Linked DNA regions of Streptomyces hawaiiensis. The protein of the gene in region 1 interacts with the protein of each later gene in a pairwise test. Links are inferred from orthologs where the notes say so. Each region holds a gene or a part of one and is shown in the gene's direction. Other genes may lie near its edges.

Region 1 (5,330 bases):
TCACGACGTCGTTCTCCAGGGCGTCGCTGTGCCCCTCCAGCAGGATGTTGTACGACGGCAGACCCGCCGAGCCGATGCCGATGCCGCGCCGGCCGACGACGTCCTTCACGCGGTAGGAGTCCGGGCGGGTCAGCGAACTGTCCGGGAGCGTCTCCAGGTAGCCGTCGAAAGCGGCGAGGACCTTGTAGCGGGTGGCCGCGTCCAGCTCGACGGAGCCGCCGCCCGGCGCGAAGCGGCGCTCGAAGTCGCGGATCTCCGTCATCGAGTCCAGCAGGCCGAAGCGGGTCAGCGAGCGGGCGTCACGCAGCGCGTCCAGCAGCGGGCCCTGCGCGGTGTCCAGCGTGAACGGCGGCACCTCGTCGCTCTTCGCGCCCGTCGCCAGGGCGTGGATCCGCTCGCGGTAGGCGACCGCGTAGATCGTCACCAGCTCGGAGATCTGCTCGTCGCCGAGAGCCTTCGCGTACCCGATGAGGGCGACGGAGGCGGCGAAGCGCTTCAGGTCCCAGGTGAAGGGGCCGACGTAGGCCTCGTCGAAGTCGTTGACGTTGAAGATCAGGCGGCCGTTGGCGTCCATGTAGGTGCCGAAGTTCTCCGCGTGCAGGTCGCCGTGGATCCACACGCGGGAGGTGCGCTCGTCCAGGTACGGGCCGCCCCGCTTCGACCCGAACTGATCAGACACAGTGAGGTCGTGGTAGAAGAGGCCGGCCGTGCCCCGGTAGAAGGCGAAGGCCGAGGCCGCCATCTTGCGGAACTTCACACGGAACGCGGCCGGGTCGGCGGCCAGCAGCTGCCCGAAGGCGGTGTCGAATACGGCGAGGATCTCCTCACCGCGGTGCTCGTCGTCGAGCGGCGGGAACGACATCGCTGGGTGCCTCCTGGTGCGTACATTTCAGGGCGGCAGGTCCGCCCTCTGCCTAACGTGCGGCGGCTCGCGGGAGTGCCCGCGAAGCCTCGCACGAAGGTACGCGGGTCAGCCCTCCGGGTGTCAGTGCCGAGGCATAGACTTCGACGCTGTCCCCCAGACTGTCCGCAGCCTGCCGGACCCATTCGACCGACGTTTTCCCTGGAGGCCGCAGCCGTGTCAAAGCCGCCGTTCACGCACCTGCACGTCCACACCCAGTACTCGCTGCTGGACGGTGCCGCGCGGCTGAAGGACATGTTCAACGCGTGCGACGAGATGGGCATGACGCACATCGCCATGTCCGACCACGGCAACCTCCACGGCGCCTACGACTTCTTCCACACCGCCCAGAAGGCCGGAGTGACCCCGATCATCGGGATCGAGGCCTATGTCGCGCCCGAGTCCCGGCGCAACAAGCGCAAGATCCAGTGGGGCCAGCCGCACCAGAAAAGGGACGACGTCTCCGGTTCCGGTGGTTACACCCACAAGACGATGTGGGCGGTGAACAGCACCGGCCTGCACAACCTCTTCCGGCTGTCCTCCGACGCGTACGCCGAGGGCTGGCTGCAGAAGTGGCCCCGGATGGACAAGGAGACCATCGCCAAGTGGTCCGAGGGGATCGTCGCCTCCACCGGCTGCCCCTCCGGCGAGGTCCAGACCCGGCTGCGCCTCGGCCACTTCGACGAGGCCCTGAAGGCCGCCGCCGACTACCAGGACATCTTCGGCAAGGACCGCTACTTCCTGGAGCTGATGGACCACGGCATCGAGATCGAGCGCCGGGTCCGCGACGGCCTGCTGGACATCGGCAAGAAGCTCGGCATCCCCCCGCTGGTCACCAACGACTCGCACTACACGTACGCGCACGAGTCGGTCGCCCACGACGCCCTGCTGTGCATCCAGACCGGCAAGAACCTCTCCGACCCCGACCGCTTCAGGTTCGACGGCACCGGCTACTACCTGAAGTCCACGGACGAGATGTACGCCATCGACTCCTCGGACGCCTGGCAGGAGGGCTGTGCCAACACCCGTCTGATCGCCGAGATGGTCGACACCACGGGCATGTTCGAGAAGCGCGACCTCATGCCCAAGTTCGACATCCCGGAGGGGTACACCGAGGTCAGCTGGTTCCGCGAGGAGACCCTGCGCGGCATGAACCGCCGCTTCCCGGACGGCATCCCGGACGACCGCATGAAGCAGGTCGAGTACGAGATGGACACCATCATCTCGATGGGCTTCCCGGGCTACTTCCTCGTGGTCGCCGACTTCATCATGTGGGCCAAGAGGCAGGGCATCGCGGTCGGCCCCGGCCGAGGCTCCGCGGCCGGCTCGATCGTCGCCTACGCCCTCGGCATCACCGACCTCGACCCCATCCCGCACGGCCTGATCTTCGAGCGGTTCCTCAACCCCGAGCGCATCTCCATGCCCGATGTCGACATCGACTTCGACGAGCGCCGGCGCGTCGAGGTGATCCGGTACGTGACGGAGAAGTACGGCGCCGACAAGGTCGCCATGATCGGCACCTACGGCACCATCAAGGCCAAGAACGCGATCAAGGACTCCGCGCGCGTGCTGGGCTACCCGTACGCGATGGGCGACCGCCTCACCAAGGCCATGCCCGCCGACGTCCTCGGCAAGGGCATCAACCTGGACGGCATCACCAACCCCGAGCACCCCCGGTACTCGGAGGCGGGCGAGATCCGGGCGATGTACGAGAACGAGCCGGACGTCAAGAAGGTCATCGACACCGCCAAGGGCGTCGAGGGCCTGGTCCGGCAGATGGGCGTGCACGCCGCCGGCGTGATCATGTCCAGCGAGACCATCACCGACCATGTGCCCGTCTGGGTCAGGCACACGGACAAGGTCACCATCACCCAGTGGGACTACCCGAGCTGCGAGTCGCTCGGCCTGCTGAAGATGGACTTCCTGGGCCTGCGCAACCTGACGATCATGGACGACGCCGTCAAGATGGTGAAGTCCAACAAGGGGGTCGACATCGACCTCCTGAGCCTCCCGCTCGACGACCCCACGACCTTCGAACTGCTCCAGCGCGGCGACACCCTCGGTGTCTTCCAGTTCGACGGCGGCCCCATGCGCTCCCTGCTCCGGCTCATGAAGCCGGACAACTTCGAAGACATCTCCGCCGTGTCGGCCCTGTACCGCCCGGGCCCCATGGGCATGAACTCCCACACGAACTACGCGCTGCGCAAGAACGGCCAGCAGGAGATCACGCCCATCCACCCCGAACTGGAGGAGCCGCTCAGGGAGGTCCTGGACGTCACCCACGGCCTGATCGTCTACCAGGAGCAGGTGCAGAAGGCCGCCCAGATCATTGCCGGCTACTCGCTCGGCGAGGCCGACATCCTGCGCCGCGTGATGGGCAAGAAGAAGCCCGAGGAACTGGCGAAGAACTTCGTCCTCTTCCAGGAGGGCGCCCGCAGGAAGGGCTTCAGCGACGAGGCCATCCAGGCTCTGTGGGACGTGCTGGTCCCCTTCGCCGGCTACGCGTTCAACAAGGCGCACTCCGCCGCGTACGGACTCGTCTCGTACTGGACGGCGTACCTCAAGGCGAACCACCCGGCCGAGTACATGGCCGCGCTGCTCACATCAGTGAAGGACGACAAGGACAAGTCGGCCGTCTACCTCAACGAGTGCCGCCGCATGGGCATCAAGGTGCTCCCGCCGGACGTCAACGAGTCGATGTCCAACTTCGCGGCCCAGGGCGACGACGTGATCCTCTTCGGCCTCTCCGCCGTCCGCAACGTCGGCACGAACGTGGTCGAGTCGATCATCAGGTGCCGCAAGGCCAAGGGGAAGTACGTCTCCTTCCCGGACTACCTCGACAAGGTGGAGGCGGTGGTCTGCAACAAGCGCACCACCGAATCGCTGATCAAGGCCGGCGCCTTCGACGCCATGGGCCACACCCGCAAGGGCCTCACCGCGCACTACGAGCCGATGATCGACAACGTGGTCGCGGTCAAGCGCAAGGAGGCCGAGGGACAGTTCGACCTCTTCGGCGGCATGGGCGAGGCCGAGACCAGCGAGCCGGGCTTCGGGCTCGACGTGGAGTTCTCGCCCGACGAGTGGGACAAGACCTATCTGCTCGCCCAGGAGCGGGAGATGCTCGGTCTGTACGTCTCCGACCACCCGCTGTTCGGACTGGAGCACATCCTGTCCGACAAGGCCGACGCGGGTATCTCCCAGCTGACCGGGGGCGAGCACTCCGACGGCGCGGTCGTCACCATCGGCGGCATCATCTCGGGCCTGCAGCGCAAGATGACCAAGCAGGGCAACGCCTGGGCCATCGCGACCGTCGAGGACCTCGCCGGCTCGATCGAGTGCATGTTCTTCCCCGCGACCTACCAGCTCGTCTCGACGCAACTCGTCGAGGACGCCGTGGTGTTCGTCAAGGGCCGCCTCGACAAGCGCGAGGACATCCCGCGGCTCGTCGCGATGGAACTGCAGGTTCCCGATCTGTCGAACGCGGGCACCAACGCGCCCGTGGTCCTCACCATCCCGGCCACCCGGGTCACCCCGCCGCTGGTCAGCCGCCTCGGCGAGGTCCTCAGCCACCACAAGGGCGACAGCGAGGTCCGCATCAAGCTCCAGGGGCCGACCAAGACGACCGTGCTGCGGCTGGACCGGCACCGGGTGAAGCCGGACCCGGCGCTCTTCGGTGACCTGAAGGTGCTGCTCGGACCGTCCTGCCTGGCCGGGTGACACAGGGCTTTCGATGCGCGTGAGGGGCGTACCCGGCTGCGGGTACGCCCCTCGTGCGTGTGTGGGCGCAACAACCCGTCACACGATGTCAGTTGTGGCCGAAGCTGCGCTTTCGCTTGCCGGCCGGTGCCATGTCGCCGGGGGCCACCTCGACCTCGGGCTGGGGCTCCGTCTGCGAGGCGGGGCTGCGGTCCGCCCGCTGACCACGCTCGGTCGGACGCTGCTGCTTACGGTCACGGTTCTTGTTCTTGGCCATGGTGATGCCTCCTGTAGGGGACTAGGGGCCAGGGCCGGGACCAGATTCACACAGGCCGACAACGATCGCATGTCGGACAATTACCGTGCGTGACAGGGGTGGTCGGAGCGGCGCGCCCCGAAACGCCACGCCGAAGATCGAGTTCCGGCCGTTAACCTCCGCGCCGTCGGGCAGACTCGAAGCAAGCCCGAAGCAAACCTCCTGGGAAGAGGGTGAGTCGCGTGGACCGCTGCATCGTCCTGGTGGACGCTGGGTATCTGCTGGGAGCCGCGGCGAGTCTCCTCGCCGGGGAGCCCTCGCGGTCCCGCATCACCGTCGACCACACCGCCCTCATCCAGGGGCTGCGAGAACGTGCCGAGTCCGACACGCAGCAGCCGTTGCTGCGCATCTACTGGTTCGACGGCGCCCCTGACCGCGTCCCGCAACCCGAGCACCGCAGGCTGCGCGTGATGCCCC
Region 2 (4,083 bases), 2.3 Mb from region 1 along the record:
TACGTCACGCTTCGACTGCGGTTCGTCACCCACACGTGTGGTGCTGGTTTACAGAGGCCGGATATCGGTACGAGATTCGGTTCGCCGCATGCGGTTCGGTCGGCCGGGAAGCGGTCGGTCGGCCGGGAAGCGGTGGGTGGGCCGGGTCAGTTGACGAAGGCCGCCGCCGGTACGCGCACACCCACCTTGGTGCGGGTCGCCACCAAGTGCCCGTCCTGCGGATAGGCGTGCCAGGTCCGCCAGTGCACCTGCCCCTGGTGGTGCTGGGCGAGCAGGGCCGTGAAGGCGTACGGGCTGCCGGGGAAGACGCCGGCGAGGCCGTGCGGATGGTCGGAGACGAGGGCCAGCAACTCCTGGGCGCGGCCCGCGAAGGAGCCGGGCGAGAGGACCTCGACCCGGGCCGCGAACTCGTACTCCCAGTCGCCCACCCGCTTGGCGACGCCGAGCGGAAGCGGAGTACTGCTGCCCGCGATGCACGCCACCGTCTCCGAGCAGATGCCCCGCTCCTCCTCCAGCAGGACCTGGTGGGATGCGCCGAGGAGTCGCAACTGCAGTTTGGTGTCCGCCAGTTCGAGGTCGAGCGCGGCCAGTGCGGGAAGCGGCTCGCGCCCCAGGGCCCACGCGAGATCGGCCGCGCGCGTGTCGGTGTAGGAGGTGTTCAGGGTCGTGAGCATGGATCGGCTCCGCAAGCACACAAGGAGAGGGAGATGGGTCCGCTGCGCCCCGGTCGCACCGGGGGATGTCGGCCCGGGTCAGCCCAGTCGGCCGGTTTCAGGAAGGTGTCCGCGGGACGTCCGAGGGGCTGCGTTGGTGACTTAGAGGGAATCATGAACGGTGGCGCCGCCACAGCGTTTTTACCCAAGTTCGTAGGGTTTCCATCCCTCAGAGGGCTCCACAGCTCAACTGTTCAACTACGGCGTGCGCCGGTACCGGGGAGGCGTGCGCCGGTGCGCCGTGGCTCACACCCGGAGCCGTGACGGACAGGAGCCCGGGATTCCGGCCGCCTTCCGAAATCACCGTTTGTCGCGCGCAGTTGCCGCAGTCACACTCGGGCCCGCAGCCGCGCGGCGCGAGTTGTCCTACAGGCAGGGAATGTTGCCAGGATCCGCCGAAAGTCACCCCACAGCCGTTCGAGCAACCATCCGTCCGAGACCTCCGAGACCTCCCGGAACTCCGGGAACTCCGGGAACTCCGGGAACTCCGGACACGACGACGCGGGGCCCGCCTCAGGTGCGGACCCCGCGTTCGGTGGATGCGGCTTCCCCGTCGTGAGGACGGCCGGCGTCAGTCAGCTGCCTCCGCCGCCGCAACCACCGCCACCGCCACCGCCGCCCCCGCAGGACGACCCGCCTCCGCAGGACGAGCTGCCGCCGCAGGAGTGTCCGCTGGACGAGCCGGAGTCTCCCCCGCCGGCCCACCAGCTGCCGCCGCTGCTGCTGCTCGACCCGGTGGACGCCCACGCCCCGCGACGCGTCGTCCGCCGGGAACCGCCCCTGCGGGCCGTGGAAACCAGCGCCCCGATCAGTACGACTCCGACCACCGCCAGGATGATGCCTACGAACATGGCGTCACCCTCCTTCCGTTTCCCCCGAAGCGGCCCCCCGTGGGCGCCTCGCTCTTGCGTGAGGCGGTGATGCCCTCCCCGCTCACGGCCCAAAGCAGAGTTGAGGAACTCCAGAGCTTCGGCGCAGGATGGCCGGCATGACCTCCAGCGCGCGCCCCCTGCTGAACCGTCGGCTCGCCGAGTTCGGGACGACGATCTTCGCCGAGATGTCCGCCCTGGCTCTGAGCACCGGCGCCATCAACCTCGGGCAGGGCTTCCCGGACACCGACGGCCCCGAGGAGATCCGGGAGGCCGCCGTACGGGCCCTGCGGGACGGCCGTGGCAACCAGTACCCGCCGGGTCCCGGCGTCCCCGAGCTGCGCACCGCCGTCACCGCCCACCAGCAGCGCCGCTACGGCCTGGCCTACGACCCCGACACGGAGGTCCTGGTCACTGCCGGCGCCACGGAGGCCATCGCCGCCGCCCTGCTGGCCCTGCTGGAGCCCGGGGACGAGGTGGTCGCACTGGAGCCGTACTACGACTCGTACGCGGCGTGCATCGCGATGGCGGGCGGGCGCCGGGTGCCGGTCACCCTGCGCGCGGACGTGGCGGAGGGCCGTTTCCGCCTCGACCTCGACGAGCTGCGCGACGCCGTCACCGACCGCACCCGGCTGCTGCTGATCAACACCCCGCACAACCCGACCGGCACGGTCCTCACCCGCGAGGAGCTGGCGGCCATCGCCGAGCTGGCGGTGGAGCGGGACCTGCTGGTGGTGACGGACGAGGTGTACGAGCACCTGGTCTTCGACGGCGCCGAGCACGTGCCGCTGGCGACGTTCCCGGGGATGCGCGAGCGCACGGTCACTATTTCAAGCAGTGGAAAAACCTTTTCGTTCACCGGTTGGAAGGTCGGCTGGGTGACGGGGGCCCCCGAGCTGGTGATGGCGGTGCGCTCGGCGAAGCAGTATCTGACGTACGTCTCGGCGGGCCCGTTCCAGTACGCGGTCGCCGAGGCCCTTTCCCTGCCCGAGTCGTACTTCACGGCCTTCCGCGCCGACATGCTGGCCAAGCGGGACCTGCTGGCAGCGGGCCTGGCGGAGGCCGGGTTCCGGGTCTTCCGCCCCTCGGGCACGTACTTCGTCACGACCGACATCCGCCCCCTCGGCGAGAGCGACGGCTTCGCCTTCTGCCGCGCCCTGCCGGAACGCGCCGGGGTCGTCGCCATCCCCAACGCGGTCTTCTACGACCACCGCGAGGAGGGCGCCCCGTTCGTACGGTTCGCGTTCTGCAAGCGGACGGGGGTGCTGGAGGAGGCGGCGAAGCGGCTCAAGTCGCCGACCGCATGACAGCCGACCGGCGTACCGGCCAGACGTACACGGCTGCCCCGAGCCGCCACGCACCTACACCGCCTCGCCGCCGCACCGGGAGTCCTCCGTCAGCAGGCGTCTGCCTCGGGCTCCGGGCGCGGGAGTTCGTCAAGGTCGAGGGTGAAGGTGCGGCCGTCCACCAACGGGATGGGGAGCTTGCCCGTGCCGTACTTGTGCGTGTGCGCCGCGATGTAACCGGTGGCGGTCGGCTGGGTGTGGAGGACGACTTCCTGCGCGTACGGGTCCACGACCAGGTAGATCGGGATGCCGTAACGGCCGTACTTCGCGGTGCAGTCGTCATAGTCCTTGCGCGCGGAGGAGGTCGAGACGACCTCTGAGATCAGCAGGACGTCTTCGAAGCTGTAGCGCTTGCCCTCCTTGCGTGCGTCCTCACGCAGGATCGCGAGGTCGGGGGCGGAGTTCTCGTCGGCAGGAAAGTCGATGTAGACATCGGAGGTGACCTTCGCGTGACGGCCCAGGGCGAGAGCGGAGTCGATCTGCATCGACCTGATGGTGCTGGAGTGCTCTTCGCTCTGTGGGGTCATGATCACCTTTCCGTCGGCCCCGAACAGGACCGTGTACCCCTTGGGGAACTCGGTGTGCACGATCGCGTCGACGCTCATGGACGGCTCCTTCCCGTGTGCGGTCAGGATACGGCGGACAGCGCGGTATCACCGAGCCCGGCGGGACCGGCTGTGGGAGCGGTCCGGACAGGTTCTGCGGCCGTCACGACATCCCGACCGGCGACAACTGAGTAGGTGAACGAGGAGTGGGCGGTCACGGCGGCGCCGAACTCACTCGTGCACATCGACCGGGAGGATCGACGTCACCCAGCGGACGGAGTGCTTCCCTGAGCTGGTCAGGGTCGGCCTCGGTGCACTCTGCGTGGATGGCCGTGGTCAGCACCATAACGGGCGCGTCCCGGGGCGTGATGCCGGCCAAGCGGGACCTGCTGGCGGCGGGCCTGGCGGAGGCCGGGTTCCGGGTCTTCCGCCCCTCGGGCACGTACTTCGTCACGACCGACATCCGCCCCCTCGGCGAGAGCGACGGCTTCGCCTTCTGCCGCGCCCTGCCGGAACGCGCCGGGGTCGTCGCCATCCCCAACGCGGTCTTCTACGACCACCGCGAGGAGGGCGCCCCGTTCGTACGGTTCGCGTTCTGCAAGCGGACGGG

What was found. The genes of interacting proteins can lie anywhere in the genome.
Region 2: the proteins of dnaE (region 1) and CEB94_RS21670 interact in binary tests that used the Escherichia coli proteins (3 or more experiments, as listed by UniProt). The link is inferred for Streptomyces hawaiiensis from one-to-one orthologs.

Annotation. Positions count from the first base shown.
Region 1 is NZ_CP021978.1:2,388,330-2,393,659, reverse strand. What follows is about bases 683-4,818. They hold dnaE (DNA polymerase III subunit alpha), read left to right. Parts: upstream 683-1,078; coding sequence 1,079-4,618; downstream 4,619-4,818. Other genes in these bases: CEB94_RS11045 (hypothetical protein), read right to left, coding at 4,707-4,818; CEB94_RS11055 (DUF2252 domain-containing protein), read right to left, coding at 683-862. In the rest of the region: more of CEB94_RS11055, read right to left, coding at 1-682; more of CEB94_RS11045, read right to left, coding at 4,819-4,874; CEB94_RS11040 (NYN domain-containing protein), read left to right, coding at 5,096-5,330. UniProt on the Escherichia coli protein: DNA polymerase III is a complex, multichain enzyme responsible for most of the replicative synthesis in bacteria. This DNA polymerase also exhibits 3' to 5' exonuclease activity. The alpha chain is the DNA polymerase catalytic subunit.
Region 2 is NZ_CP021978.1:4,689,423-4,693,505, reverse strand. Bases 902-3,790 are described here. They hold CEB94_RS21670 (pyridoxal phosphate-dependent aminotransferase), read left to right. Parts: upstream 902-1,692; coding sequence 1,693-2,889; downstream 2,890-3,790. Other genes in these bases: CEB94_RS21665 (Uma2 family endonuclease), read right to left, coding at 2,979-3,533; CEB94_RS21675 (hypothetical protein), read right to left, coding at 1,289-1,564. Also shown: CEB94_RS21680 (DUF2617 family protein), read right to left, coding at 147-674. UniProt on the Escherichia coli protein: Shows aminotransferase activity with methionine and histidine as substrates, and to a lesser extent also with phenylalanine.